DNA from 4 places in the Micromonospora sp. C41 genome. Region 4 is predicted to be linked to each of the others. Evidence: riboswitches for the same ligand, from Rfam matches in the RefSeq annotation. Region 4 holds a riboswitch; each other region holds the start of a gene.

What was found. Region 4 has a riboswitch for cyclic di-AMP ahead of KBX43_RS02210 (transglycosylase family protein). Riboswitches for the same ligand answer to the same signal wherever they lie in the genome.
Region 1: another riboswitch for cyclic di-AMP. It lies ahead of KBX43_RS27065 (hypothetical protein); the one in region 4 lies ahead of KBX43_RS02210 (transglycosylase family protein).
Region 2: another riboswitch for cyclic di-AMP. It lies ahead of KBX43_RS08785 (hypothetical protein); the one in region 4 lies ahead of KBX43_RS02210 (transglycosylase family protein).
Region 3: another riboswitch for cyclic di-AMP. It lies ahead of KBX43_RS18205 (NlpC/P60 family protein); the one in region 4 lies ahead of KBX43_RS02210 (transglycosylase family protein).

Annotation. Positions count from the first base shown of each region.
Region 1 covers NZ_JAGPXP010000035.1:43,660-51,380, reverse strand. Annotated here, with positions in the region: gene KBX43_RS27085 (BON domain-containing protein) at 1-616, opposite strand, end outside; gene KBX43_RS27080 (hypothetical protein) at 787-1,191, opposite strand; gene KBX43_RS27075 (STAS domain-containing protein) at 1,613-1,972, shown strand; gene KBX43_RS27070 (SRPBCC family protein) at 2,014-2,550, shown strand; gene KBX43_RS27065 (hypothetical protein) at 2,547-3,623, opposite strand; cyclic di-AMP (ydaO/yuaA leader) riboswitch at 3,628-3,759, opposite strand; gene KBX43_RS27060 (cation diffusion facilitator family transporter) at 3,903-4,817, opposite strand; gene KBX43_RS27055 (AAA family ATPase) at 4,912-7,029, opposite strand; gene KBX43_RS27050 (alpha/beta fold hydrolase) at 7,154-7,721, opposite strand, start outside.
Region 2 covers NZ_JAGPXP010000006.1:28,818-36,538, reverse strand. Annotated here, with positions in the region: gene KBX43_RS08815 (cation-translocating P-type ATPase) at 1-2,082, opposite strand, end outside; gene KBX43_RS08810 (hypothetical protein) at 2,100-3,056, opposite strand; gene KBX43_RS08805 (heavy-metal-associated domain-containing protein) at 3,092-3,298, opposite strand; gene KBX43_RS08800 (metal-sensitive transcriptional regulator) at 3,379-3,678, shown strand; gene KBX43_RS08795 (SHOCT domain-containing protein) at 3,804-4,013, shown strand; gene KBX43_RS08790 (YibE/F family protein) at 4,178-5,461, shown strand; cyclic di-AMP (ydaO/yuaA leader) riboswitch at 5,616-5,747, shown strand; gene KBX43_RS08785 (hypothetical protein) at 5,751-6,776, shown strand; gene KBX43_RS08780 (carbonic anhydrase) at 6,838-7,497, opposite strand; gene KBX43_RS08775 (MarR family winged helix-turn-helix transcriptional regulator) at 7,657-7,721, shown strand, end outside.
Region 3 covers NZ_JAGPXP010000016.1:9,499-16,186, forward strand. Annotated here, with positions in the region: gene KBX43_RS18195 (C40 family peptidase) at 1-595, shown strand, start outside; gene KBX43_RS18200 (N-acetylmuramoyl-L-alanine amidase) at 661-2,694, opposite strand; cyclic di-AMP (ydaO/yuaA leader) riboswitch at 2,933-3,070, shown strand; gene KBX43_RS18205 (NlpC/P60 family protein) at 3,084-4,115, shown strand; gene dcd (dCTP deaminase) at 4,180-4,758, opposite strand; gene KBX43_RS18215 (pyridoxamine 5'-phosphate oxidase family protein) at 4,837-5,382, shown strand; gene KBX43_RS18220 (zinc metalloprotease) at 5,455-6,447, opposite strand.
Region 4 covers NZ_JAGPXP010000002.1:8,030-15,750, forward strand. Annotated here, with positions in the region: gene htpG (molecular chaperone HtpG) at 1-707, shown strand, start outside; gene KBX43_RS02195 (SDR family oxidoreductase) at 774-1,472, opposite strand; gene KBX43_RS02200 (helix-turn-helix domain-containing protein) at 1,506-1,982, opposite strand; gene KBX43_RS02205 (LLM class flavin-dependent oxidoreductase) at 2,029-3,591, opposite strand; cyclic di-AMP (ydaO/yuaA leader) riboswitch at 3,764-3,909, shown strand; gene KBX43_RS02210 (transglycosylase family protein) at 3,908-4,552, shown strand; gene KBX43_RS02215 (YbaB/EbfC family nucleoid-associated protein) at 4,736-5,185, shown strand; gene KBX43_RS02220 (M4 family metallopeptidase) at 5,320-7,383, opposite strand.

The DNA.
Region 1 (7,721 bases), on a different contig from region 4:
GCTCGATCTCCGCGCGCTCGCCGGGCGAGTGGACCTGCCCGCCCAGCACGACGGTGTCGCCGTGCACCCGGACGTCGACGCTCTCGGCCTCGGTGGCGGCGTTGCGCGCGAGCGCGTCCACGATCCGTTCGGCCAGGTCGTGGCCGTCGGCGCGGACCGCCGGGCGCACGGCGATCCCGTTGCTCACCCCGCGTACGCCGGTGAGCCGGGCGACCGACCGTTCGGCGGCCCGCCGCTGGTACTCCCACTCGACGTCGCCGTGCAGCGTGACCCAGCCGTCGGAGACCGTCACCTGCAGCGTCTCGACCGGCACGAACGCGTCCCATTCCAGCGCCCGTACGGCCGCGACGGCGATCTCCGGGTCCTCCCGGCCGGCCGCGGTGGCGATCTGGACGGCGAGGTCGTTGGCGACCGCGCGGACCCGGGCGGCCCGGTGCGCGGCCCGCTCGGCAGCCCACTTCTTGGCGTAGCTGTCCACCCGGCCGGTCAGCGTCACCACGCCCTCGGTGACGGTTACGCCGATCTCGTCCGGGCCGACCCGGGGCTCCCAGGTCAGTTCGTCGAGCACCGCGGACTGGATGTCCCGGTCGGTGCGCGTGATCGTGTCGGTGGCCATCCGGCTCTCCCTCCGTCGATGGCGGCGCGGGCACGCGGTCCCGCACCCGCGATCCTGCGCGTGTCCCGGGTGACCGGCCCTCACCCGGTCCGGGTGGGGGAGAGCACCACGCGGCACGGTGGCCGCCCCCGGGAGTGCCGGGAGCGGCCACCGTGCCGGTCGGGTGGGGTTCAGCCGTCCAGGCCGGCCGGGGAGTTCGGGCGGTCCACGTCCACGAACTCGATCTCGTCCGCGGCGCGGTCGCGGCTGCCCGCGGCGCGCGCGGCGGTGCCGGCGGCCCAGCCGATCGCCGCGCCCGCGAGCGCCGCCGCGATCAGCAGCGTCCAGGGCAGGGCGGGCCGGCGTCCGGCCAGCGCGTCGAAGGCGAGCGTGGCCCGCCGGCGCGCCTCCTCGGCGGCGGAGCCGACCAGGTCGGTGGCGTCGTCGGCGAAGCCGGAGGAGTTGCGGCGGGCGCTGCGGGTGGCGTCGCGCACGCTGTCACCGGCGGAGCCGGCCGCGGAGAGCAGGTGCTGCCACGCCTGGTCGGCGACCCGCTCGGCCTTGCCCCGGCGGTCCAGCAGGTTGGATCCGAACATCGTTCTACCTCCTCGGGTGCCGAAGGCCGGCGGCCACTTCGGACTCCGGTGTCCATCCGGCGCGTTCACTGTCTCGGGGCAGTGCCCCACCGGCGCACGCGGCAAACCCTCGCGGTGGTGCCCGGCTCGTGAGCAGCGAACGGGACGAACCACCCGAACGCGCCGGGACCGGTGCCGACGGGACGTGCGCGCGCCCGCTACCCTGGTCGGCGGATCGACGGGTCCGACCGGCCGTACGGCTGGCCGCGGCCCGCGTCGAAGGGGAAACTGGAACCCGGAGGTCCGGATTGGGAGCGCCCAGGTGTGCCCAGTTCGCGAATTGCTCATCCCGGGGGGTGGCGACCGGGCCGTTGGAGGAATACTCTCGGTCGCGGCCCGCGTACTGATGAGGCGCCCGTCAAGGGCGAGTGGAGGTGCTCGCGTGAGCCTGTCGATCGTGAAGTCGGTGCGGCCGGGTGGTGTCGTCCAGATCGCGCCCCGTGGGGAGATCGACGTCGACACCGCGTACGAGGTGCGGGAAGCGATCGCCGAGGTGCTCGCGAAGGGCCGTCCCTCGCGCATCGAGCTGAACATGCGGCTCGTCACGTTCATCGACTCGGTCGGCATCAGCGCCATGGTGGCCGGCTTCCAGACCTGCGAGGTCAGCGGCGTCAAGCTCGTGGTCACCGAGCCGAGCCGGTTCGTGCACCGGCAGCTCTGGGTGACCGGCCTGCTCGGCCTCTTCGGCGCTCCCGAGCCGTGGTTCGCCGACGACACCCCCGAGGTGCTGCCCGGCGCCTGAGCGCCGTTCGCACCCCCTGCGGCCAGGGGACCTTCTACCCGTTGCCAGCCCGGCGTCGGTACGGGACGATCGTCGCGACGTACGACGGCGAGGGGGCCCGCTTGCAGAGCAGCGACAGCTTCAGCTACACCGTGCAGGCCCGGTGCAGCCGGGCCGACGCGGTGGCACTGCTGGGTGACCTGAGTCGCCAGGGCGAGCTGCATCCGCTGATCGTCCGGGTCCGGCAGCTGCCGGCCCGGCCGGGCGCGCTGGCCAGCTACGCGATCACCGACCGGCTGCAACTGGGCCCGCTGCACTTCCCGGTCACGTACCAGGCGGACGTGCTGGTCGCGAGCGAGGACGAGGTGGTCACTGTCGCCCGGCAGCAGCCGGCGACGACGGTGCGCAACCACACCCGGCTGCGCGACGAGCCCGACGGCACCGTGCGCATCGACGTGGAGATCACGCTCACCGCGCCGGCGCCGCTGTTCGGGTACGCGTTCCGCCAGGCCCGGGCGGCTCACCTGAGCCTGGCGGCCCGTCTCGGCGCGACGCTGGAGGGCCGGCCCGATCCGGCCGGCCCCCCGGGAGCGCGCTAGTACACCGACAGGTGCACGTGGTTGGTGTGGTCGCTGGACGGGTCGCCGTTGCCGCCGCTGTACGACTTCCACCCGCTGCTGGGCAGCCAGATCTGCTTGAACCAGATCACGTAGAGCACGGCGAGCGGGTCGGCGTTGCGCACGAAGTACGCGGCCAGGTTGTTGCCGTACGTCCGGTCACCGCCGCTGGCCACGCCGCCGAAGCCGTTCTTCTGGGCGGCGAAGTCGCAGGCCCGCCCCTTCGGGTGCTCGCCCGAGCCGCTGGGCCGGTGGCACGAGACGTACCTGGTGAAACCGGCCGCCTTGGCCTGCTGCAGCGCGTGCAGCGTCCGCGGGGTGATGCAGCCGTTGGCCGGGGTCGGGTCGTTGACGCTGCACGACTCCGACGGCCACGAGCCGTCCGAGTTGCGTGGCGCGGGCTTCGCGTTCTTGCTTGAGGTGCCCTGGACGCTGCCGCCGCCGCTGCTGTTGTTGCGGGCGGAACGTTCGTTCGCCACTTCGAGCGCGCGCTCGGCCTGCTCCTTGCGCTTGCCCATCACCTCGACCTGCTTGCGCTGCTCGCGGATCTCGGTGTCGAGCGCGGCCCGGGTGCGGGTGGCCTCGTCCCGGGTGGTGATCAGCTCGCGCACCGTGCGGTCCTCGTGCGCGGCGACCTGTTCCAGCGTGGCGGCCCGGTCCATGAAGCCCGCCGGGCTGCTGCTGTCGAGCAGCGCGGCGGCGGTGCCGAGCCGCCCGGCGCGGTACGCCACCCCGGCGATCTCACCGACCTTGGCGTCACGTACGGCCAGCTCGGCGCCGACCTTCGCGAGCTGGTCGTTGAGCTGCTTCTGGCGGTTCACCGACCGGTTCAGCGCGGCCTTCGCCTCCAGCCAGCCCTTGCTGGCCGCGTCGAGTTGGGCGCGCAGCTCGGGCGTGCCGCCCTCGTCGTCGCCGGGCGCGGCGGCGAGCAGGGCGGTCCGGGGCGCCGCCGAGGCGGGGGAGGCCGGAACGGTCGCGACGCCGACAGTCAGCGTCGCGACGAGCAGGGCCGCCAACCGGGCGGCCGTCCGTCGTACAGGTGCCACTGGGGGCATTCACATGTCCTTCCGTCAACCGCCGACCGGGTTAGCTGACGGGTTCGGGACGGAAGATCCCTACCGCTGACGCGGATGCACCCCACGTACGTGGTTCCCCGGCTCGCCCCTTCGGGCGATTAGGCGACGGCCACCCCACCTGCGCCGGTGACGCCGGTGGCTGCGGCCGCGACCGAGCCTACCGGCGCGGCCCGGGCGTGGCTCCGTTGCGCAGTGCCGCATGGTGGGGCAAAACCGACATAAGTGTACAGCAGTCACGGTGATTTAAGTCTGCCCTAATCACCACTCGGTCTTTCCGCACACTCCGGCTGACGCTCCGGGTTCGACCTGCAACGTGGCGTGATCGATGGAGAAGTCCTCGTGCAGCGCCGTCCGCGCGGCGGCCAGCACCCCGGCCGGGTCCACGCCCGGGTCGGTGGTCAGGTGCGCCGAGGCCACCTCCATGCCCGAGGTGAGCGTCCAGACGTGCAGGTCGTGCACCTCGGCCACGCCGGGGACCGCGGCCAGCCGGTCGTGCACGGCGGTCACCTGGAGGTGCTCCGGCGCCGCCTGCACCAGGATGCGCACCGCGGCCCGGCCGAGCCGCCAGGTGCGCGGCAGGATGAACAGGCCGATCCCGACGGCGACCAGTGGGTCCGCCCACCACCAGTCGGTCACCGCGATGACCAGCGCCGCGGCGATCACGCCGAGCGAGCCGAGCAGGTCGCCGAGCACCTCCAGGTACGCGCCGCGCAGGTTGATGCTCTCCTTCGCCCCGGCGCGCAGCAGCGCGAAGGCGACGATGTTGGCGAGCAGGCCGAGCACCGCCACCACGAGCATCGGGCCGGCCAGCACCTCCGGCGGCTCGCCGAAGCGGCGTACCGCCTCGATCAGGACGTAGACCGCGACGGCGCCGAGCAGCACGGCGTTGGCGAGGGCGGCGAGCACCTCCAGCCGGTAGAGGCCGAACGTGCGCTGCGGGTCGGTGCCGGCGCGCCGGGTGGCGGTGATCGCCGCGAGGGCCATGCCGATGCCGAGCACGTCGGTGAACATGTGCCCGGCGTCGGAGAGCAGGGCGAGCGAGCCGGTGGTGAAGGCGGCCACCGCCTCGACCACCATCAGGACGGCGAGCAGCGCGAACGCGGCCCAGAGCCGGCCTGCGTGGCGGTGTGCCGCGTTGGCCACCGCGCTGCTGTGGTCATGACCTGCGCCCACGCCAACACCCTCCCTGCCGCGTACCGGCCGGGCCCAATGTATGCTCACATCGCTATGTATGCAAGTGAACTGTGGGTGGCGCGGGCGTGGCCCCTCACCCCACCGGGTCGAGCGTGGTGAGGCGCTGGGTCGCCCGGGACAGCGCCACGTAGAGCGTGCGCACCCCCGAGCCCGGATCGGCCCGGATCTCGCTCGGCGCCACCAGCACCACGCCGTCGTACTCCATGCCCTTGGCCTGGAGGCTGGTCACCACCTGGAGCCGGCCCGCGCCGAGCGCGCCCAGCCAGCCGGCCACCTCGTCCCGGCGCGGCACCGGCGTGATCACGCCGACGGTGCCCTCCACCTGGCCGAGCAGCGCCTCGGCCGCCTCGACGGTGGCCGCCGGCAGCTCGGCGGCGGGCACCGTGCGCTCGACCGGCGGAACGCCGGTGGACCGGACCGCGTCGGGCAGCGGCAGATCCGGGTAGAGCCGGCGGATCTCCGCCGCCGCCACCGCGAAGATCTCCGCCGAGTTGCGGTAGTTGGTGGTCAGCTCGTAGCGGTGCCGCTTGCGCCGGCCCAGCGCCTGGTCCCGGGCCCGGTCCAGCTCCTGCGGGTCGCCGGTCCAGGCCGTCTGCGCCGGGTCACCGACAACGGTCCAGGACGCCAGCCGCCCGCGCCGGCCGATCATCCGCCACTGCATCGGCGAGACGTCCTGCGACTCGTCCACCACCACGTGCGCGTAGTCGCGGTAGTCGGCCGGACGCTCCCGCGCCGCCGCGCGGGCGGCGCGCTGCCGATCGGCGTACGTGCTCAGCTCGCGCACGCCACCGGCGAGCTGGTACGGGTCGCGCTTGGGCCGGGCCCGCTGCACCGGCTTGCCCAGCAGCGCGTCCAGCTCGTCCAGCAGCGCGATGTCGGCCACCGTCAGCCCGTCGGTCGCGAGCGTGCGGTACGCCTGCCCGAGCAACCGGATCTCGGCCGAGGAGAGGATCCCCCCGGCGTAGCGGCGCAGCCGGTCCGGGCGGGCCAGCCAGTCCAGCACGTGCCGGGGGTGCAGCCGGGGCCACCACGCCTTGAGGAACTCGCGGAACTCCGGCCGCTCGATGATCTCGTCCTCGAAGGCGGGCTGCTCCGGCAGCCGTCCCACCCGCAGCGTGCGGGCCTGCGCGTAGAGCGCGGCGAGCACCGCGTCGAACGCCGCCCGGCGTACCTCGTTGCGGCGCGCGCCCCGGGCCAGCGTCCGGTCCCGGATCGCGTCCAGCGCGGGGCGCTCCAGGCGCAGCAGCTCACCCCGGTACAGCAGGCGCAGCTCGGCGGGGGAGTCCGGCACCGCGTCGCGGACCGCGCGTTCCAGCACCCGGCGCATCCGCAGCGAGCCCTTCACCGCCGCCACGTCCGGCGGGTCGGTCCGCGACGCGGACAGGCCGGGGAAGAGCGAGCCGAGCGAGTGCAGCGTGGCGGTCTCCTCGCCCAGTGAGGGCAACACCGAGGCGATGTACTCGACGAACACGCCGGACGGGCCGACCACCAGGATGCCGCCGCCGGCGTACCGGGCCCGGTCGGAGTAGAGCAGGTACGCGGCCCGGTGCAGCGCCACCGCCGTCTTGCCGGTCCCCGGGCCGCCGGAGACGATAGTGACGCCGTTGCCGGGGGAGCGGATCGCCTCGTCCTGCTCGCGCTGGATGGTGGCGACGATGTCGCGCATGCCCCGGCCGGTGGCCCGGGACAGCGTGGCCAGCAGCGCCCCGTCACCGACCACCGCCATGTCCGGCGGCGCGGCCTCCGGGTCCAGCAGGTCGTCCTCGATCCGGGTGACCTTCTCCGAGGCCGACTGGATCGTGCGCCGGCGTACCACGCCGCGCGGCTCGGCGGGCGTGGCCTGGTAGAACGCGGCGGCGGCCGGGGCCCGCCAGTCCACCACCAGCGTCTCCGCGTCCACGCCCCGCACGCCCAGGCGGCCGACGTGCAGCACCTGCCCGGTACGCAGGTCCAGCCGCCCGAACACCAGCCCCTCGTGCTCGGCGTCCAGCACGTGCCGGCGCTGGGCGGCGTGGAAGACCATCGCATCCCGCTCGACCAGCGCGCCGAAGTTGCCGACCCGGGCCAGCCGGTAGCCCTCCCGCTCGGCGTCGGCCGCCGACCGGCGCAGTTCGGCCAGCCGGGCGTACACCCGGTCGAGGTGGCGCTGCTCGGCGGCGATCTCCCGGTCCAGCGTGGTCTGGTCGGTCAACGCGGATGCTCCTGTGGTCGGACGGCACGACGGGCTGAATGAGGGTACGGGCCCCCGGCAACCGCAGCGCCGGGGCATGCCGTCCGCGTGGCGTACGTCAGTGCCGTTCCGGAGCGGGAGACGCTCAGAGGCGGGCCGCCGGACGGCCGGTCAGCACCCGGTCCAGCACCCCGGCCACGGCGTCGTTCACCTGGTCCGGGCGCTCCATCATCAGCATGTGACCGGCGCCCGGGCAGACGGTCAGCTCCGTGGTGGGCAGCGCCGCCGCGATCGACTCGGCGCACGGCGGCGGGGTGAGCCGGTCCCGGTCCCCGACCAGCGCGGCGGCCGGCAGCCCGCCCAGCGCGGCGAGCGTCTCCAGCCGGTGCTGCGCCCCGATCGAGGCGCGGAACCCGCCGATCGAGCGCAGCGTGGCCCGGGCCACCGCCGAGGTGACCAGCCGGATGTCCGCCGGGTCGCAGCGGTCGCCGAACAGCATCCAGCGGATGCTCGGGCGCAGCGCGCGCAGCAGGGCGTGCGGTGGCCGCCAGCCGCCGCACCGGGCCAGCACCCCGGCGCCGGTGGTCTCGGCGAGCCGGATCAACCTCGTGATGCGGGGGGACAGGCCGTAGACGGTGTGCGTGTGCCCCTCGGCAGTGGTCGAGACGAAGACCAGCCCGGCGGTACGCGCCGCGAACCGGTCGGCGTGGCGG
Region 2 (7,721 bases), on a different contig from region 4:
CAGCGTTCGCCGGGAGAGCCGGATGGCGTCCGCGGCGGCGGTCAGGTCACCCCGGACCAGCGTCAGGTCGGCGGCCTCGATGGCCGCGTCGGTGCCGGTGCCCATGGCCAGCCCGAGGTCGGCCCGGGCCAGCGCGGCGGCGTCGTTGACCCCGTCGCCGACCATCGCGACCACCCGGCCCTCGCCCTGCAGCCGCTCGACCACCGCGACCTTCTCGGCGGGCAGCACCTCCGCGATCACCTCGTCGATGCCGACCTCGGCGGCCACCGCCTTCGCCACCGTGGCGTTGTCGCCGGTGAGCAGCACCGGGGTGAGCCCCAGTTCGCGCAGCCGCGCGACGGCCGTCCGGCTGGTCGGCTTCACCGCGTCGGCCACCGCGAGCACGCCCCGGGCCCGCCCGTCCCAGCCGGCCAGGATCGCCGTCCGGCCGGCGGCCTCCGCGCCGGTCGCGGCCCGCGCGATCTCCTCGGGTACGTCGAGACCCCGCTCGCGCAGCAGCCGTGCCCGGCCGACCACCACGGTCCGGCCGTCCACGGTGCCGGTCACGCCCAGCCCTTCGGCGTTGGCGAACCCGCCGACCGGCGGCAGCGGTCCGGCTTCGGCCGCGGCCTCGGCGACGGCCCGCGCGATCGGGTGCTCGGAGGCGGCCTCCAGCGCGCCGGCCACCCGGAGCAGTTCGTCGGCGTCCTCGCCGTCGGCGGGCAGCACCTCGGCCAGCGCCATCCGGCCGGTGGTGACGGTGCCGGTCTTGTCCAGCACCACGGTGTCGACCCGGCGGGTGGACTCCAGCATCTCCGGCCCCTTGATCAGCACCCCGAGCTGCGCGCCGCGTCCGGTGCCGACGAGCAGCGCGGTCGGCGTGGCCAGGCCGAGCGCGCACGGGCAGGCGATGATCAGCACGGCCACCGCGGCGGTGAACGCGGCGGTCGCACCGGAGCCGGTGCCGAGCCACCAGCCGAGCGTGCCGGCGGCCAGCGCGATCACGATCGGCACGAAGACGCCGGAGATCCGGTCGGCGAGCCGCTGCACCGCCGCCTTGCCGGTCTGCGCCTGCTCCACGAGCCGTGCCATCTGGGCGAGCTGGGTGTCGCCGCCGACCCGGGTGGCCCGGACGACCAGCCGGCCACCGGCGTTCACGGTCGCGCCGGTCACGGTGTCGCCCGTCCCCACCTCGACCGGCACCGACTCGCCGGTGAGCATGCTGGCGTCGACGGCCGAGGTGCCCTCCTCGACCACGCCGTCGGTGGCGATCTTCTCGCCGGGCCGGACCACGAACCGGTCGCCGACCGCGAGCCGGTCGACCGGGACCCGGACCTCCTGGCCGCCGCGCAGCACCGCGACGTCCTTGGCCCCGAGTTCGAGCAGGGCGCGCAGCGCCGCCCCGGCGGTGCGCTTGGAGCGGGCCTCGAAGTACCGCCCGGCCAGGATGAACACCGTCACCCCGGCGGCGGCCTCCAGGTAGATGTTGCCGGCGCCGTCGCCCCGGGTGATGTCGAGGCTGAACGGGTGCTTCATCCCGGGCATGCCGGCGTCGCCGAGGAACAGCGCCCAGAGCGACCAGCCGAACGCGGCGAGCGTGCCCAGCGAGACGAGCGTGTCCATGGTCGCCGCGCCGTGCCGCAGGTTGACCAGCGCGGCGCGGTGGAACGGCAGCCCGCCCCAGACCACCACGGGGGCGGCCAGCGTGAGCGAGGCCCACTGCCAGTAGTCGAACTGCCAGGCCGGGACCATGGCGAGCACGATCACCGGCAGCGTGAGCACGGCGGAGACCCAGAGCCGGGTACGCGCGACGCGCAGCTCGTCCGCCGGCTCCCCGGCCGCTGCGGCCGCCTGCTCGGGCGGGGGCGGCACCACGGCGGTGTAACCGGTCTTCTCGACGGTGGCGATCAGGTCGGCCGGCGCGATGTCGTCGGCGTACCGGACGGTGGCCTTCTCGGTGGCGTAGTTCACTGTCGCCTCGACGCCGTCCATCCGGTTGAGCTTCTTCTCGATCCGGGCGGCACAGGACGCGCAGGTCATCCCGCCGATCGCCAGTTCGATCAGGTTCGGCGCGGTGGGCAGCGTCTTTCCCGTGGCAGTCATCGCGGCACCTCCGGCGCTCAACTGTGCCCGTGCCCCGGCGTGCCGTGTCCGGCGTCCGGGGTCGGTGCGGTGGTGGATACCGGCGCGGTCGGGTCGCCGGCCAGGACGGTGAATTCGGCGGTGTGCACCGCGTCGCCGTGCCGGAAGTCCAGGTAGAGACGGTACGCCCCGGCCGAGGGCACCTCGGCGGCGAACGTGATCGCCGGACCGGCGGGGGTGCGCCCGTCGCCGGGTGTGCCCTCCGGGTGCACGTGCAGGTACGCCAGGTCGCCCTGCCGCAGCGCCACCAGGTGCCCGTACGCGCCGAGGTAGGGCTGAAGGTCGGTGACCGGTCTCCCGTCGCGGCTGACGGAGAGCGTGAGCCGGCTGGTCCGGCCCGGCTCCGGCGTGCCGGTCAGCGTGACTGTGTAGCCGTCGACGGTGGTGCTGGTCACCGGCGCCGGCAGCGGCCGGGCGGCCAGCTCGCCGGGGACCGTGACGTCCAGGCCGAGGGTCAACGGCTCGCCGCCTTCGGGCGTGAAGTCGGCGAACGCCCGCCACACCCCGGGGCCGTCGAGCGGGGAGGCGACCCGCCAGGTGCCGTCGCCGGCCATCTCCGGGTGGACGTGCCGGAAGCCGGACAGGTCCCGGCGCGCGACGATCAGGTGCATGCGCTTGTCGTGGGCCACCTCGAAGCGGGTGACCGGCGTGCCGTCCGGGCCGGTGATCCGGAAGGCGAACTGCCCGGCCGGCGCGGTGGCGGGCTGGAGCGTGTAGCCGCCTTCGGAGACGAGCAGCCCGCCGGGCAGGTGCGCGTCGGCGCCGTTCTCGTCACCGTGACCGGTGTCGCCGGTCCCGTGGTCGCTGCCGCTGTCGTCGTGGCGGGTCTCGGCGGCCGGGGCGACGGGATCGGCCAGGTTGCCGATCCCGTACGCCGCGCCGAAGACCGCCACGAGGCCGAGCGCGAAGCCGCTGAGCTTCGTCGCCGTGTTCATGGTTTCTCCTCGGTTCTGCGGGTCCCGTGGACCCGTCACGCACCGACGAGGTCGTAGCCGGCCTCGTCGACCGCCGCGCGGACGGTGTCCGTGTCCAGCGGGTTCTGACTGGTGACGGTGACCCGGCCGGTGGCCAGGTCGACCTGGACGCCGGTGACGCCCGGAAGCGCGCTCAGCTCGGTGCTCACCGAGTTGACGCAGTGGCCGCAGGTCATACCGCTCACCTGGTAGGTGCTCTCCATGTCGCCCTCCGATCTCATACCCCCTGGGGGTACAGCCGGAACGTTAGCATACCCCCGAGGGGTACGCTATCCTCGTTCTCATGACCGCTCCGTCCAGCCCGACCCGGGGCTACACCGCCAGCAAGGACCAGCTCCTCGCCCGGCTCCGCCGGATCGAGGGTCAGGTCCGTGGCATCGAGAAGATGGTCGAGGACGACCGTTACTGCATCGACGTGCTGACCCAGATCTCGGCCATCCAGGCGGCGCTGGACAAGGTCGGCCTCGGCCTGCTCGACGGGCACGCGCGGCACTGCATGCACGAGGGCGCCGCCGAGGGCCGGGCCGACGAGATGGCGACCGAGATGATGGCCGCCGTCGGCCGCCTGATGAAGCGCGGCTGAACGGGACCTCCGCCCCTCCGAGCAGGGCACATCGACCCGCGCCGACGCGCCCGTGCGGCCGTACCGTCGAAGTGGCGGGCAGGCCGGCCCCGGCGGACCCGCGGTGACGGACGGAGGGCGGCCCGATGATGTGGCAGAGCCCGATGATGGGCTGGATGTGGATCTGGTCCCTGGCGGTGCTGGCGGTGCTGGCAGGGCTCCTCTGGCTGGCCGTACGGTGGACCGGCCCGCAGCGGTCCGGGCCGACGGCGGCCCGGCGCATCCTCGACGAGCGGTACGCCCGCGGCGAGATCGACGAGGACGAGTACCGGCGACGCCGGGCCGGACTGGCCTGACCCGCGCGGGGCGCGCGTCACCGGTCACGGTGTCCGGGAGCACCCAGCCGGGCTGCCTACCATGTCGGGGCGACGACCCGGACGTGGTCGACACGTCCGCGCCGGCCCGGTGACCAGACCGGTCCGGCGGACCAGGCGTCGCCGCGACCGTTGGGAGAGACGCCTTGGGTGCCGACCACACCCGCCCCGCACCGCCCACGCCACCGGGCGTACGGCGGCTGCTCGTCGCCGTGGTGGTGCCGCTGTTCGCGCTCACCGTGATCGCCGCGCTGGTGCTCTGGCCCCGGCAGGACCGGGAGCCGGTCGGCGGCGCGGACGTCCCCCGCTACCACGGCACCGTGACCCGGGTGGTCACCGAACCCTGCCCGCCGACGCCGGAGGCCCCGGAGGGCGCGGGCGGCCCCTGCGGCACCGCGACCGTCGCCGCCGAGCAGGGCCCGGACGCGGGACGGCAGGTCGAGACGCCGCTCCCGGCCGGACCGGGCGCGCCCCGGGTCGAGGTCGGCGACAAGATCGTCCTGGTCGAGCTGATCGACCCGGCCGACCCTTCGATGAAGTCCTACAACATCGCCGAGCACCAGCGCGGCACACCGCTGATCTGGCTGCTTGTGCTCTTCGCCGCCGCGATCGTGGCGTTCGGCCGCTGGCGCGGGCTCGCCGCGCTCGGCGGCTTGGCGGCCAGCTTCGCCATCCTGCTCGGCTTCGTGCTGCCCGGCATCGGTGGCGGCCAGCCGCCGCTGCTGGTGGCGATCGTGGGCGCCGCGTTGATCATGTTCGTGGTGCTCTATCTGACGCACGGGATCACCGCGCAGACGTCGGTGGCGGTGCTCGGCACGCTCGGCAGCCTGGTGATCACCGGCGTGCTCGGCCTGCTCGCCACGTCCGCCACCCATCTGACCGGCTTCGGCAGCGAGGACGCCACCACGCTGTCCATGTTCCAGGGCGACGTGGACCTGCACGGGCTGCTGCTGGCGGGCATCATCATCGGCTCGCTGGGCGTGCTGGACGACGTCACCGTCACCCAGGCGGCCACCGTCACCGAACTCGCGCACGCCAACCCGGGGCTGTCCCGGCGGCAGCTCTACCGGGCGGCGACCCGCGTCGGCCGGGCCCACATCGCGTCCACCGTCAACACCATCGTGCTGGCGTACGCGGGCGCGTCGCTGCCACTGCTGCTCCTGCTGGTCGCCGACTCCCGCCCGGTGAGCCAGATCCTCACCAGCGAGTTCCTCGCCCAGGAGATCGTCCGCAGCGCGGTGGCCACGCTCGGCCTGATCGCCGCCGTACCGCTGACGACCGCACTGGCCGCGATCGTGACCACCGCCGGACGGCGCGCGCCCGGTCCGGAGCCGGCGTCGCCCGTGCCCCCGCCGCCCCGTCCGCCGACCGGACGCGACGACGCGCTGGAGGCGCTCGGCGGCGGAAAAAGTACGGAGGCGACATGGTGACACTCCGCACGGTGACCATCGATTTCAAACGCGACGCTGGTCACGGTGCGCCACGGCGAAATCTCGCTATTGGTCGGCTTCCGGACGTAGATCCGCAGGAGTGCTGTCGGGTAACCTCGCTGCCGGTCACCGCCGAAGGCGCGCACCGGCGCCAGCGGTGCCGCCGCCCAATCGCCTGCGGGCGAGCCGGGGAACCAGGTACATGGGGTGAATCCGCGCGAGCGGTAGGGGCCACTTCCGTCCCGAACCCGTCAGCTAACCCGGTCGGCGGCCGACGGAAGGGAACACTGTGACGCCACCCCTGCGCCGCTGGCTGACACCCCTGGTGGCCGTGCTGGCCTCGCTGGCAGTGCTGGCCGGGCCGAACTCGGCGACGGCGGCCCCCGCCGCGGCGGCCCCGAAGCCGTCCGGGCACGAGGAGGACGGCGAACCACCGCTCATCACCGAGGCGATCGACAGCGCCAACCGGAACTTCCTCCAGGCGAAGGCGAAGCTGGCCAAGTCGCAGGACCGCCAGCGGCGGCTGGCCGCCGAGGTACAGGCGGCACAGGCCGAACTCGAGGCGCTCAGCCCGCAGGTCAACCAGCTCGCCGCCCAGTCCTACCGGACCGGCCGGATGGGCGCGATGGCGATGCTGCTGGAGAGCAACTCGCCCGACTCGTTCGTCCGCCGCGTCAACGCCCTGGACGAGCTGAACCTCCTCAACGCGCAGCGCCTGGCCGCCATCAACGCGGTCAAGAACCGCGCCGAGACGGCCAAGATCGCGCTCGACGCCGAGGTGCGCGAGCAGGAGAAGCAGAAGAACGCGATGGAGCGCGAGAAGGTGCAGGCCGAACGCGCCCTCAAGCTCGTCGGCGGCCTCGGCTTCACCGGCGGCCTGGTCGACGCCACCTCACCGGTCGCCAAGATCGGCCCCGGCCGCACCGCCGACGGCGGCTGGAAGGCCGAGTCGTGCAGCGAGAACGACCCGACCACCTCGGGCTGCATCACGCCGCGGACGCTGCACGCCTACAAGGAGGTCCGGCGCGCCGGCTACACGCGCTTCGTGGGCTGTTACCGGCCGGGCGGGCCGTGGGAGCACCCCAAGGGCAAGGCGTGCGACTGGTCGCTGCAGAACAGCGGCTTCTCACCCTGGCACAACAACGACACCCGCAAGTACGGCAACGACGTGGCCGCCTTCCTCATCCGCAACGCCGACCGGCTGGGCATCTACTACGTGATCTGGAACCGGCAGATCTGGTTCCCGGCCACCGGCTGGAGGTCGTACAGCGGGCCGTCGAACCACACCGACCACGTCCACATGTCGATGCTCTGACCTGGACGCAGCAAGAAGGGGCCGCCCCCGTGGGCGGCCCCTTCGTCGTCCGGCGCTCCGGTCAGCCGGCCAGCGCCGCGTCCGCGTCCGCCGGCGACGAGGGAGCGGGCAGTGACGCCGGGACCTGCGCCACTGTCCGCACCTCGCCGCCGGAGAGCCGGTACGACATCCCCGCCACCGTGCACCGGCCCGCCGCGACCCGCTCGGCCAGCACGGAGGACCGGGCCAGCAGCGTCTCCACGGTCTGCGCGATGTGGACGTCGATGATGCCGTCGAGGTCGTCGATGCCCTGCCGGGCGGCGCGCAGCAGGCTGGGCGAGACCGCGTCCACCACCGCTCCCAGGTGCCCGGCCGGAGCGGCGCCGGTCCGGACCCCCTCCCGGGCGGCCTGGACCGCGCCGCAGGAGTCGTGCCCGAGCACCACCACGAGCGGCGTGCCCAGCACGGTGACCGCGTACTCGACGCTGCCGAGCACCTCGGGCCCGGCGGTGTGCCCGGCGGTACGCACCACGAAGAGGTCACCGAGACCCCGATCGAAGATGATCTCCGCGGCGAGCCGCGAGTCGGAGCAGCCGACGATCACCGCGAAGGGGTGCTGGCCGTCGGCCACCGCCGCCCGGTGCCCGGCGTCCTGATTCGGATGCTGCGGCACACCGGTGACGAACCGGTGGTTGCCGGCACGCAGCTCGGCGAGCGCCTGCTCCGGGCTTCTCGGCGTCATCTGCCTCACCTCGTCTACCTGCGGAACGACCAGGCCGGACGGCCTCGCGACTTCACGGTCACACGGCGTCAGGGGCACGTCAAGATTCGTGATACGCATTTCATACTTTCCCGTGCCGGCCCGCGTCCGATTCGGGTCGGCAGCGTCGATGGCCATAGCATGGCCACCATGGCGACGACACCAGGTGAGGACGGGAGCCGCCGCAACTGGACCTTCCTCACCAA
Region 3 (6,688 bases), on a different contig from region 4:
GCTGGTCATGCTGGACCGGATCGCCGACGACCAGCGCCGTCAGATCGCCGGTGTGCTCAAGGTGCGGGACGAGTACAACAGGCAGAAGGAGAAGCTCGACGAGCTGATCGAGCTGGAGACCAAGCAGCAGAACGACCTCGCGGCGAAGAAGAAGCAGATCGACTCGGAGATCAAGCGGCTCACCGCGATGCTGCCGGTGACCTCGATCCGCCCGGCGGGCTGCCCGAAGATCGACGGCGTGGTGAGCAGCGCCGCGCGTACCGCGATCGCGACGGCGTGCGCCCAGGTCGGCGACCCGTACGTGTGGGGCGCCACCGGCCCGAACGCGTTCGACTGCTCCGGCCTCACGCAGTACGCGTACAAGGCGGCGGGCATCTCGCTCACCCACTTCACCGGCGCGCAGTGGAACGAGGGCCGCAAGGTGTCCCGTTCCGAGGCGCGCCCGGGTGACCTGGTGTTCTTCGGCTCCGATCTGCATCACGTCGGGCTCTATCTCGGCAACGGGGTGATGGTGCACGCGCCCCGGACAGGCAAACCGGTCCAGGTGTCGAGCATCAACACCCAGCCGCTCGCCGGCTTCGTCCGGGTCACCTGACCTCGGTCACACCGAAAGGCCCCCGGTCCGCACGGACCGGGGGCCTTCGCGTTCTCGGGGAGAGGTCAGCGCGGCGCGCCGACCGGGGACGGCAGGATCAGCACGTCGTCCAGGTTCACGAACATGATCCGGTGGCCGAACTGGACCTGCACGTACTGGTTCTTCCCGCGTACCACGGTCCGGTCACCCGGCGCGGAACCGTCGAACGAGACCGCCCGGTAGTACTCGCCGGGCAGCACCCCGCCGACCGCGTACCGCTGGCCGGCGGCGAACGTGTACTGCAGCGGAGAGATGGCCTGGTACGGGATGGTGTCCGGGTAGGCGGACTGCTCCGGGTAGGCGCGGCCGTACACCGGGATGGTGGCCTTGCCGGGCCGCGGGGTCACCACGAAGCCGGTGGCCCACTTGGCGGTGGGCGCGGAGGCCGGGTTGTGGAACCACGCCTTCTGGCCGAGGTACCAGATCGCGGTCCAGTCGCCCTGCCGGCCGGCGAGCGCGTACGTCTGGCCGGCCGAGGCGCGGGCGCCGTGGTCGGAGATGTACATGGTGTCCGGCGTGCCGTCCGGGCGCAGCCCGAGGTCGTTGACGAGCGGGGCGTCCGGGCTCGGCGCGGTCCGCAGGATCACCGCGGAGGAGCCGCGCGAGGGGCACGGCTGCGCCGGCGGGGTGGGCGTCGGGACGCCCGGCGGCTGCTGGTTGCAACCGGTGAACGCGGGCCGGTTGGTGGCGAAGTCCGGGTCGATGGTGACCAGGCCGGTCTTCGCCGTGCCGGTGCCGCGGAACGGCGCCTTCATCAGGTCGAAGTAGTGCGACCAGTCCCAGTAGGGCCCCGGGTCCCAGTGCATGCCGCCCACGTTGGCGGCGGTGATGCCGGGCACGTTGTCGTGGCCGATGATGTGCTGCCGGTCCATCGGGATGCCGAACTTCAGCGCCAGGTGGCGGACCAGCTTGGCGGAGGTGCGGTACATCGCCTCGGTGTACCAGGTGCCCTGGCCGGCGAAGCCCTCGTGCTCCAGGCCGATGGACTTGGCGTTGACGTACCAGTTGCCGGCGTGCCAGCCGACGTCCTTGGTCTTGATGTGCTGGGCGATGTAGCCGTCCACCGAGCGCAGCGTGTAGTGCCAGCCCAGGTAGTCGGCCCGCTTCACCAGGTCGACGCTCGGGCCGAAGTAGCCCTCGGTGTCGTGGATGACGATGTACTCGATCTTCTGCTGCTTCGGCCGGTCAGCCAGGTCGTGGTTGCCGTAGTCGCCCGGGTCGTCGCTGAGCTGCTCGTAGGGCGCGGGAATCCACTCGCAGGCCAGCCGGACCGGGCACTCCAGCCCGTCCGGCCGCTGCGCGGTGCGCAGGCCGAGGCGGGCCAGCCGGGAGCGGTCCGGCTTCGCGGCGGTGGCGGCGAGCGTGACCCGCTGGCCGTCGTCGGTGGTCCGGGTGGCGCCCTGGCCGAGCTGGTCGTAGACCTCGTCGGCGAAGGCCGCCGCCGCGTCGGCGGTGTCCGCGCCGGAGTAGCGGGCCACCGCGGCGTACCAGGCCGCCGGGTCGGTGCCGGCGCCGACCGGCCCGCCCAGAGCCTTCTGGTACGACGACAGCAGCGCCGCGCCGCCGCGGATGTTCGCGGCCGGGTCGGTGCGCAGCGTCCCCGCGTCCAGCCCGGTGAGCGCGGCGGCCGCGTCGAGCGTCTGGAGCGAGGCGCTCGGCAGCGGCGTCTCCCGCGTCGGCGCGGCGGCGGTGGCCGGGTCGAGCTTCAGCGGCCGGGAGTCGTCGCCGCGCGGGTCCTCGTCCTCGTCGACGTGGGCGCTGCCCGGCGTGGCGAGGATGTGCGCGGCGTCGGTCAGGTGCATCGGGCCGTAGCCGCCGCTGGTGCTGGGCTGACCCGGGTGGGTGTCCCAGCGGGACTCCAGATAGGAGACACCGAGCAGCACGTTCTGGGGCACGCCGTACTCGGCCGCGGCGGCGGCGTATTGTTGTTGCCGGTCGCTCGCGGGCGCGGACGTGTCCGGCGCGGCGGTAACCGGGCCGGTGGTCGCCAGCGCGGTGGCCGTGGCCACGGCGGCGGCGAGCAGTATCCGTCTGCCCGACGGCGGGGCGGAGAGATGCATCGAACCTCCTGGACAGGGATGGGGGTCACTGCGTTTCCACCCTCACTCCGCACACCCGCGACGGTCAATACCTTTCCAGTAAGTAATCAGTCGTGAAAGAAAATTTCACCTCCGTGCGCGGTGTGGCGCTGGATCGCGTACGGAGTGTCACGGCGCTGGAAGTTGCGGATCGATAACGGTGGTCCCTACTCTGGTGAATCGTCGGCCGCACGTCTCACCGTCCAACCCGGTCGGTGACGGTCCGACACCGCCGAGTCGCCTCCGGGCGAGCCGGGGAACCAGGTACCTGGGGTGAATCCGCAGCGCTGCTGCGGTAGGGCGGCTCCCTTCCCGCCCGAATCCGTCAGCTAACCCGGTAGGCGGTACGGAAGAAGGAGTACGGACGCCCGGTGGCACTCCATGCCCCGCGGCCGTCGTCGAACCGGTCGGTCGACCGGTCCAGCGCCGCGCCGCGTTCCCGCTGGTCCCGCTTCACCACCGCCCTCGCCGCACTGGTCGGCACCGCCGTCGTACTGACCGGCGGCGCCACTGCGGCACACGCCGAACCCTCGGTCGCCGAGATCGAGGCCCAGATCGACCGCGACTGGAACAAGCTCGAACCGGTCATCGAGCAGGTCAACGACGTACGCGAGCAGCTCGCCGCGCGGCGCAGGCAGGCCGACGCGCTCGGCCGCCAGATCGCACCCCTCCAGGCGCGGGTGGACGCCGCGCTCGGTCAGGTCGGCGGCCTCGCCGCCGACGCCTACAAGGCCGACAACCTCTCCACGGTCAACGCGCTGCTCGGCAGCCGCTCACCCGGTGACCTGGTCGACGGCCTGGAGCTGCTCGACCGCTTCGCGCACCGCCAGCACGAGCAGGTGCGCTCGGTCGCCGCGCTGCGCGACGAGCTGGCGGCGAAGAAGAAGCCGCTGGACGAGATGATCGCCGGCCTGGCGCGCACCGAGGCCCAGCTCGCGGCGAAGAAGAAGCAGATCGACGCCGAGATCGCCAAGCTGGAGAAGCTGCGGCTCAAGGTGTACGGCAAGGGCGGCGGCGGCCCGCTGCGCCCGGCGCCCTGCCCGGCCGGCTATCCCGGCGGCCCGGCCGGAGCGGCGGTGAAGTTCGCCTGCGCCCAGATCGGCAAGATCTACGTCTGGGGCGCCGCCGGCCCGGACCACTTCGACTGCTCGGGCCTCACCATGGCGGCCTGGGCCAAGGGCGGCGTCTCGCTGCCGCACAGCGCACGCCAGCAGCACGGCGTGACGAAGCGCATCAGCCGGGCCGAGCTGCGCGCCGGCGATCTCGTCTTCTACTACAGCGACCTGCACCACGTGGCGATGTACGTGGGCGACGGCTGGGTGGTGCACGCCTCCCAGTCCGGCAAGCCCATCACGATGAAGCGGGTCGACGACGGCGACATCAACAGCTACGGCCGCGTGTAAGGAAGGGCCCCCTCTTAACGCCTCCGGTAGAGGAGGGGGCCCTTCTTAACAACTGCGCCCGGCGTCAGCGCGTCGGCCAGGTGCGCCAGCTCTGCCAGGACCGGCTCGGCGTCGGGCCGCGCTGCCCCTGGTAACGCGAGCCGTAGACGGCCGAGCCGTACGGGTGCTCGGCCGGCGAGGAGAGCCGGAAGATGCAGAGCTGGCCGATCTTCATGCCGGGCCAGAGCGTGATCGGCAGGTTCGCCACGTTCGACAGCTCCAGCGTGACGTGGCCGGAGAAGCCGGGGTCGATGAAACCGGCTGTCGAGTGGGTCAGCAGACCCAGCCGCCCCAGGCTCGACTTGCCCTCGATTCGGCCCGCGAGCTGGTCGCCCAGCGAGATCACCTCAAGCGTGGAGGCGAGCACGAACTCGCCCGGGTGCAGCACGAACGGCTGGCCCTCGGGCACCTCCACCATCGAGGTGAGGTCGTCCTGCTGGACCGACGGGTCGATGTGTGTGTAGAGGTGGTTGTTGAAGACCCGGAACAGCCGGTCCAGGCGTACGTCGATGCTCGACGGCTGCACCAGCGTGGGCTCGAAGGGCTCCAGCGCGAGCGTGCCGGCCTTGATCTCGGAGATCAGGTCGCGGTCGGAGAGCAGCATCGGAACACCATAGCGACCGGTATGGGTGACCTGCGTGTCGCACTACTTCTTCGTACACGTGTTCGATAGGATGTCCGCATGGCTTCCTGGTCCGAATTCGCCGCCGACGAGCCCCGCCTCGCCGGCGAGATCCGCCTCCTGATGCAGCAGTACGGGCCGGGCTTCGGCTACCTCGCCACGGTCCGCGCCGACGGCGGCCCCCGCGTGCACCCGGTCTCCCCGGTGTTCACCGACGACGGCCTATGGTGCTTCGTCATCGACTCGCCGAAGCGCCGCGACCTCGAACGCGACGGCCGCTACGCGCTGCACTCGTTCCCGCCCGAGGAGAGCGACGACGAGGCGTACGTCGCGGGGCGCGCGCGGCCGGTGACCGACCCGGCCACCGTGACGCGGCTGGCCCGGATCGCCCGCGCGTCGCCACATGGTGACTGGCGGCTGTTCGAGTTCACAGTCGAGGCGGCGATGCTGACCCGGCGCGACCCTGTCGCCCAGCCCGGCGCCGCTCCGCCGCAGGTGCGGGTGTGGCTCGACCCGCTCGGGGCCGAACCGGCCCGGCGTGAGCCGGTGGGCGCGGAGGGCCGGCGCGGCCGGCACGGCTTCGACACCCGCCGCCCGGCCGCCTGACCCCGACCCCGAAACGAGCGGTGCCGGCCCCGTCCGAGGACAGGGCCGGCACCGGTACGCGGTACGAGGCGGTCAGGCTGCGCGGTAGGCGTTCCACGCGGTGAGCATGCGGCTCGCCTGGCCGGCGGTGAACTGGTACATGCAGGAGTCGTACGTGTAGTCCATGAAGTTGGTGATCGGGTCCTTGCCGGCGGTCGAGCAGGTGTCGCGGCCGGTCGGGCACTGGTACGCCGGGGACGCCTCGGCCGGGGTGTCGGAGACGCTGTCGCCCGAGCCGGAGCAGCCGCCCTGGAAGGTGTGGTAGAGGTTCAGCCAGTGGCCGACCTCGTGGGTGCCGGTGTCACCCTGGTTGTAGTTGGTGGCGGTGCCGCCGGGCAGCGACTCGTTGAGCACGACCACGCCGTCCATCTTGTCCAGCGTCCGCTTCGGGAACGTCGCCCAGCCCAGCAGGCTGTCGCTCAGCTCGCCGAGGTAGATGTTCAGCGTGTTCTTGCCGCCCTCACGCAGCGAGGTCTTCATCGAGCGCTCGGCGGAGGAGCCCTGCACGATCGGGTACCACGACGGGTTGGTCACCCGGTTGATCTTCGTGAGCTGGAAGCCGAAGGCGGTGGCGGCGCCGCCGGTCGAGCCCGCGTACGACTGGTTCAGCACGGTGATCTGCTGGTTGATCATCGAGTCGGTGATGTTGCCGCCGGCCCGGGTGCTGTTCTCCTGGATGACGTGCACGACGACCGGGATCGTCACGGTGGCCAGCGGGGTGACCGCGCCGGTCCGGAAGTTGGCCCGCTCGCGCTGCGCGGCGGCGAGGTCGGCCTCCCGGTCCTGGACCTGCTTGGCGGTCAGGTGGTTGGGGTCGAGCTTGGCGTTGCCGCCCTTCGCGACGCGAGCGTTCGCGTGCTCGTCGGCGTGGGCGTCAGCAGGCTCGGCGCAGACGCCGGCCGGGGCGGCCGAGAAGGCCGAAGCAGCGGGAACGACGCCGACGGCGGCGGTGCTGAGCAGCAGCGCGAGGGTCGACGTCGCGACACCGGCGGTACGCCGGGTCAGCAGGTTGGGACGGAGTCCCATGGGCCCACCTCTTTCTGACGGCGTGCCAGGGGGTGTGTCACGCCGGTGCGGAAACGTGGGGCAGACGTTACATCCCATCGATGCATTTGAGAATGCCCATACGTTTCCGACGTGCAACTTCGCGCCTGCCGGCTCCGGTGAGTGCTTGATCCACTCCAGTTCGGGGAGGTGGCTGGGTCAACCGCCCGCCGATGCCGCCACCTCGCCGAGGTGGCGCGCGCACCTGAGTGCACGGGGGTGG
Region 4 (7,721 bases):
ACACCGAGACACTGCTGGAACTGGTCCGCGCCGCCAGCACCCACGACCCGGCCGAGCCCACCACGCTGCGGGCGTACGTGGAGCGGATGAAGGACGGGCAGAGCGAGATCTACTACGCCACCGGCGAGAACCGGGCCACCATCGAGAACTCGCCGCACCTGGAGGCGTTCCGCGCCAAGGGCTACGAGGTGCTGATCCTCACCGACCCGGTGGACGAGGTGTGGGTCGAGCGCGTCGGCGCGTACGACGGCAAGACGCTGCGCTCGGTCGCCAAGGGCCAGGTGGACCTGGAGACCGAGGAGGAGAAGGAGAAGGCCGAGGCCGAACGGCAGGAGTACGCCGACCTGCTCACGTTCCTCGGCGGCGCGCTCGCCGACAGCGTCAAGGAGGTTCGCCTGTCCACCCGGCTGACCACCTCGCCGGCCTGCGTGGTGGGCGACGCGCACGACATGACGCCGACGCTGGAGAAGATGTACCGGGCGATGGGCCAGGAAGTGCCCCAGGTCAAGCGGATCCTGGAGCTGAACCCGGCCCACCCGCTGGTCACCGGGCTGCGCAAGGCGCACGGTGAGGGCGGCGACACGGCCGCGCTGACCGAGACCGCCGAGCTGCTGTACGGCATGGCGTTGCTGGCCGAGGGCGGCGAGCTGGCCGACCCGGCCCGGTTCACCCGCATCCTGGCCGACCGCCTGGCCCGCGGCCTGTAGGTGCAAGGAAGGGCCCCTTCTTATCGCCCAGGCGATAAGAAGGGGCCCTTCCTTGCATGCGGGCGCTCAGGGGAGGGCGGGGTAGAGCGCTGCCACCCCACCGGACAGCCCCGCCTGGACCCGGCGGGCGACGTCGTCGGCCAGGATCTCGTAGCTGTCGGACTCGATGCCGTCGGCGGCGAGCCGGGCGACGTCGGCCGGGTGCGCCTTCGGGCCGGGCACGGCGGCGGCCATCTCGGTGTCCATGTAGCCCACGTGCAGCCCGGCGACCCGGACGCCCCGGCCGGCCAGTTCCAGGCGCAGCGCGTTCGTCATCGACCACTCGGCGGCCTTGGCCGCGCCGTACGCGCCGACGCCGGGGATCGTGAACCAGGACAGCGCCGACAGCACGTTCAGGATCGTGCCGCCGCCGTTCGCCGCGATCCGGGGCGCGAACGCGCGTACCACCGACAGCGTGCCGAGGTAGTGCGTCTCCAGCTCCAGCCGGATCTGCGCGAGGTCACCGTCGAGCAGGTCGGCGCCGGTGCTCACGCCGGCGTTGTTCACGAGCAGCGTCACGTCACCGGCCCGCTCCGCGGCGGCGGCCACCGAGGCGGGGTCGGTGATGTCGAGGCGTACCGGGGTGACGCCGGGCAGGTCGACGGTGTCCGGGTTGCGGGCGCCGGCCCAGACGGTCGCGCCGCGCGCGACGAGTTCGGCGGCCAGGTGCCGGCCGAAGCCACGGTTGGCGCCGGTGACCAGGGCGGTGCTTCCAGCGATCTTCATGTCTCGCTCCGAGGGGTGGGGAAGGAAGGTGGGTCAGGCGGACAGCAGGCCCGGACCGGGCAGGACGGCCAGCTCGCCGGGCGGTACGTCGTGTCCGGCGTCGCAGCGCAGCCGGGCGTGCACGGCCGCGCCGCACTCGTCGTGGGTCAGCCGGACGGCCGGGCCGGCCTCGTCGGCGGCGTACGTGTCGCCCCACTGCCGCAGCGCGACCAGCACCGGGATCAGGTCGCTGCCCTTGGCGGTGAGCACGTACTCGTCGCGGGTGCGCTGCCCGGGCTCGCGGTAGGGGCGCCGGTCGAGCAGCCCGTCGGCGACGAGCTGCTTGAGGCGTGCGGCGGCGACGGGCTCGCTGACGCCGACCCGCCGCGCGAAGTCGTCGAAGCGGCGGGTGCCGAACGACGCCTCGCGCAGCAGGAGCAGCGTGGTGCGGTTGCCGACCACCTCCAGCGCCCGGGCGATCGAGCAGTTGGCGGTGGACCAGGAGTCACGCTGGGCAAGGAGGTCCGTCATGGCGTCGACGGTACCCCCTGACTTAGGAAATCAAAAGTCAGCTACCTCACAGCTGGCCGGGGAAGAAGCCGTGCCGGGCCAGCGGCTCGACGATCTGGTGCTCCTCGTACGACAGGTGCGACAGCAGCGTGTCGGTGAGCAGGTCCACCGCCTCCTGGAGCTGCGTGAAGTCGCCGGGCCGGTGGACCAGTTCCACGAGCGCCCGGTCGACGCCCTCCACCACCCCGTGGATCACCACGTGTTCCTCCTCGAGGCGGTCGAGCACGGCCGCCAGCCCGGCCTCGGAGCGGCGCAGGTGCGGGAAGATCGAGGCGTCCTCCAGCCCGTGGTGCTGGGTGACCATGGTGCAGTAGGCCGCGCAGTACGCCCCGAGCGTCCAGTTGTTCTGCCGCATGGTCATCTCGTTGAGCGCCGCCCGCGCCCGGCCCGGCGAGACGGCGCCCCGCTTGACCTGTTCCAGCAGGTCGCGCACCTGGGCCAGCTCCTGGCGCAGGTGGTCGTGCACGTCCACCAGGTGCTGCCCGGCGGCCTGCCCCCGGGGTGGGTAGACCTGGCCGGCCGGAGGCGGCGGGGCGGTCGGCCGGGTCGACTCGTCCCAGGGGCGGCGCGCGCTCAGACGTACCCCCGGGTCGGGGGTGGGGGTGACCGCCAGCGTGGCCGCGCCGCCGGTGGCGGCTGTGTCGTCGGCGACCGCGCGGGCCCCGCTGCCGGGCGCGGTGCGCTCGGCGGCGACGAGTTCGCGGACCGCCGGCGCGACCTCCTGGGCGAAGATCTGGATCGCGCGCGGCTCGTCGCTGCCGAGGATGAACGTGGTGATGCCGTGCTCCAGCGTGAGCCTGGCCAGCTCCTCCACCCACTGCTCCGGCGGCCCGGCCAGGAAGCCGGCCGACGAGCGCGCGAACGTGCCGGTCACGTTGAGCATGCGGCGGATCTCGGCCGGGTCGCGCCCGGCGGCCTGCGCGCCCTCGTCCACGAGCGCGTTCAGGGCGGGCAGCTCGTCGGGGCCCTTGGGCAGGTAGGACAGGGAGGGCAGCCAGCCGTCCGCGGCGCGGCCGACCAGGCGCAGCATGCGCGGCTTGTACGCGCCGACCCAGATGCCCACCCGATGCGCGGGCGCCGGACCGCGCTTGGCGCCGACCACCCGGTAGTGCTCGCCGTCGACGCGGATCATGCCGCGGCGGTCGGTGTCCCAGACCTCGCGGATCACCCGGATCGCCTCGTCCAGGGCCTCGACCGCCGCGCCGGGGGACAGGCGCCGCCCGCCCGTCGCCTCGATCGCGTCCCAGAACGCACCCGCGCCGAGTCCCATCTCGACCCGGCCGCCGGTGAGCAGGTCCAGGCTGGCCACGCTGCGGGCCAGCACCACCGGCTGGCGCAGCGGCAGGTTGAGCACGTTGCCGGCCAGGCGGATGCGCTCGGTGACGGCGGCCACGTAGGACATCAGCGTCCAGGTGTCCAGGAACCCCGGCTGGTACGGGTGGTCCTGGAACGTGACCAGGTCCAGCCCGACCTGTTCGCAGAGCGTGGCCAGCGCCACCACCTGGTCGGGCTGCCCGGCGGCGGGCGTGATGAAGCCGCCGAAGGTGAGCTCGTGTCCGTGATCGGTCATCCGTCCCGCCCCTCCCGTGATCTTGCTCGGCCCTGCCACGGTAGCTCCACAGGTGGTAGCCCGGCCGGGTGAACACCATCACAAGAAGTGGACGATCGTCGCAAACCGTCCTTAGCGTCGGTTTCGTTCGCATTCGCGGGCACCGCGGGCCGGAAACGCCAAATCCCGCCGCCGGCCCCGGTAACCGAACCTCGTGCGGGAGCGGGGGAACCACACGTTCCACGGTGCATCGTCACCTCGGGGTGAAGCCGCCACCGGCGGCCGGGCTCCTCGGCCCGAACCCGACAGCTCACCTCGTCGGCGTGGAGGAATCCACATGGCAACTGCATACTCGGCCCGAAGCCGCCGTACCGCTCTCGGAGCGGTCCTGGCCGGCGCCGCCGTCGGCGCCGCGAGCCTGTTCGGCCCGGCCGCACCGGCCAGCGCGGGCGTCAACTGGGACGCGGTCGCGCGCTGCGAGTCCGGCGGCAACTGGAAGATCAACACCGGCAACGGCTACTACGGCGGGCTCCAGTTCTCCCGCGCCACCTGGAACGGCTACGGCGGCCAGAAGTACGCCGCCCGCGCCGACCTGGCCAGCCGGTCCGAGCAGATCGCCGTCGCGGAGAAGGTGTTGCGCGGCCAGGGCATCGGCGCGTGGCCGGTCTGCGGCAAGAAGGGCGGCTCGGCGAACGCCGCGGCGACCCGGTCCGAGCGGGCGGCCCCGAAGAAGGCCACCTCGAAGAAGTTCGCCCCGAAGCGGGCCGCCACGCGTAAGGCCGCGCCGGAGCGGGCCGCGACGACTGCGGCGCCGCAGCCGTCGGCCGGGACGTACGTGGTCCGGCGCGGGGACACGCTGTCGGAGATCGCCGTGGCGCAGCGCGTCGACGGTGGCTGGCGTGCCCTGCACGAGCGCAACCGGGCAGTGGTCGGCGACGACCCCGGCCTGATCTTCCCCGGTCAGCGGCTGCGTCTGCGCTGATCTGGTCCGGACGCCCGGCCGGGTCGCCGGGGCGGGGCGTCCGGCCGCCCGCGACACGCCGCGCCGCCGGTGTCCGGCCTGCTCGCGGCGCCGGACGCCACCCGTGACGGCCGCTGACCGCGATTCGTCGGAGCCGGTTGCTAGGGTCACGATGATCGGCTCAGACGTGAAGAAAGCGCGGAAATGACCAACGATCCGTTCTCGGCGGCCGCGAGCATCGACGAACTGCTGACCCGCACGCAGCAGGCGCTCACCGCGATGCGCTCCCGGGCCTCGGAGCACGCCGACGGCGAGCCGGGCGACCTGCTGCGCGCCGAGGGCACCGCAGCCGACGGCCGGGTCCGCGCGGTCGCCGTTCAGGGTGGCCGGCTGGATTCCGTGACGATCGACCCGGACTTGGCCGGCGAGCCCCTCGACGTCCTGTGCGGACATGTCACCGCCGCCGCCAACGCCGCGCTGTCCGAGCTGGACGCCCGGGTCAGCGCGTCGGCGCGGGCCGACGCCGACGCGCTCGCCGCCCGGCTCGGCAGCATGGGTGACCAGGCCGAGCTGTTCGGTCGCGCGATGCACGAGGCGGCCGCGCGGATCCACCGCGACCGCGGCACGGCGTCCCAGGCCGGGCGTCCGGCCTGACCCGACCGCACACGGCCCGGCACGACGCGGCGCCGCCCCGGCACGTGGCGGCGGCCACGCGCGACGCGGCACCGCCCGGCACGACGATGCGGCCGGCCGCCGGGAGGACGACGACCGGCCGCGCTACGCCACGGTCAGCTCAGGGTGACCGCGGTGTCGTCGACGACGAAGGACGTCTGCAGTGAGCTGTCCTCCACGCCGCTGAACGAGATGGTCGCCGTGGTGCCTGCGAGCGACGAGATGTCGAAGGACCGCTGCACGTAGCCGGTGGCCTTGTTCAGGTTGGAGTAGGTGGCCAGCGTGGTGCTGCCGGCCTTGACGGTGAGCTTGTCGTACGCGGTGCCGGTGGTCGTCTCCGCGCTGTCGATGTGCAGCCAGAAGCTGAACGTCGCGCGGCATCCGGCCGGGATCGTCACCGACTGACTGAGCGTGTCGGTGTGCGACGAGCCGTACCCGTCCAGCCACGCCTTGTACGAGCCGCCGTGGGCGGCCTGGCCGCTGTCGGTGGTGATGACGCCGGACGAGGCGGTCCAGCTCACGTTGCCCGACTCGAAGCCGGGGTTGGCGAGCTTGTTGCCGGAGCAGCCGCCCGACGGCGGGGTGGTGGTGGCGGTCGGCGTGGGCGTCGGGGTGCCGCCGGCGCAGGTCGGCTCACCCGACTGGGCCGGCACGCTGACCGCCGCCCAGGCCGCCTTGACCGCGTTGAACTCGGTGCAGCTGCTCGGGTAGAGGTTCTTCGCCGCCTGCAACGTCCAGACGCGGTACTTCAGGTAGGACGAGGACGACGTCTTCAGCAGCATGGCGTTGTACATGATCTTGATGGCCTTCTGGATGCCCAGTCCGCTCACGCTGCTGCTGTTGCAGGTCGAGCTGGACGGCTGCCCGTTGGTCGGGCTGCTGCCGTTGGCCAGCAGGTAGAACCAGTGGTTGCCGGGCCCGGCCGCGGCGTGCACCTCGGTCGACGGGATGCTGCTGGAGTAGCAGTTCGGGTCGCCGAGCGCCGACGGGTTGTACATGTTGCGGATCGGGCCGGAGCCGACCAGGTTGATCTTCTCGCCGACCAGGAAGTCCGGCGCGTCGTAGCTGGACGGCTCGTTGGCGAACCACTCGGTGGCCGCGCCGAACGTGTCCGCCACGAACTCCTGCGTGCCGCCGCCGGAGATGCCGCCGGGGGTGTTGTCGTCGATGCCGTGGCCGATCTCGTGCGCCACCACGTCCAGCGAGCCGATCCACTGACCGGCGGTGTTCTTGCCGATCTGCACCTGGCTGCCGTCGTAGTAGGCGTTCTGGTCGTTGAGGCCCACCCGGATCGGCCAGTAGCCGCCGTTGCCGTTGGCGCCGTTGCGGCCCAGCCACTGGGCGAGCATCTTGTGCTCGGTCTGCGCGGAGAACAGCGCGTCCACGCAGCCGGTCTCCTTGTTCGTGGCGGTGCCGTTGCCCCACACGTCGTCGGAGCCGCTGAACGTGGTGTTGTTCGCCGCGTCCTGGCAGCTCAGGTTCGTGACGGTCGGGTCCTTCATGGTGTACGTGGAGCCCGACTGGGTGGTGTTGAGCGTGAGCGGGCTGGGCCCGTTCCAGGCGCCGGTGCCGGTGCCGCGTACCACGTGCTCCTGCTTGCGCAGGACCGCGCCGGTACGGGCGTCGACGTCGACGGTGAGCCGGCTCGGGCCGTCCGCGCTGGTGCCACGTACCGTGGTCTCCCAGGCCAGCGCCGGTGCGGCGCCGAGCGTGTAGACGACGAGCGTGGTGCCCTCGACGGCGCTGACGGTCTTGAGCTGGGCGCGCGCCGTGGCCGCGGCGGCGGCCTGGGTCAGCGCGGGCGTGGTGGCGAGGGCGCCGATCGGCCGCTGCTGGGCGACCGAGGCGTACTTGAGGTTGCCGGCGGAGTCGGTGGCCAGCACGAAGTCGCCGCCGACCACGGGCAGGCCCTTGTAGGTGCGCTCGTACGGCACGTACTGGGTGCCCTCGGAGGAGATGACCGGCTTCTGGACGAACGCGTCGTCGGAACCGGCCTGGAGGTAGGCGGGGCGGTTCGCGACCAGCGCGCGGGTCGAGTCGGCGGCGGCCGCTCGGGCCTGGGCCGGGTTGGGGGCGGCGGGCCCGGGTGGCGCGGCCTGCACGGCCGCGGCGGTGCCGGCGGCGATGACGCCGGCCGCCGCCGCGCCGGTGAGCGCGGCGAGGCGAGGTGAGAGTTTCACGGAGGTTTGCTCCTGTTCTACAGGCGCGCCGCACGAGCCCGGTGGGGACGGGCGGCGCGGTGGTGCGAGGCAGGGTGACGGCCGGTCACCGGAGCTGCCGGCGTGGCTCCGGGTCGACAGATCGACCGTCGCGATTCGCCGGGGGTCGGCGGTTCGCTGGTGCACAATCACACGCCGCGCGACCCGTGAGCAATGGGTGACCTGGGCAACGGCTGGCAGTCGGGCGTGTCGCCGCGCGCGTCGTCCCAGGCAACCATGATCTTCAATAGGCCCTGATCAGGGCGAACATTGCCGACAGTGGATGGGGGCCCGTGCAAATTGCGGACGTTGCCTATGTG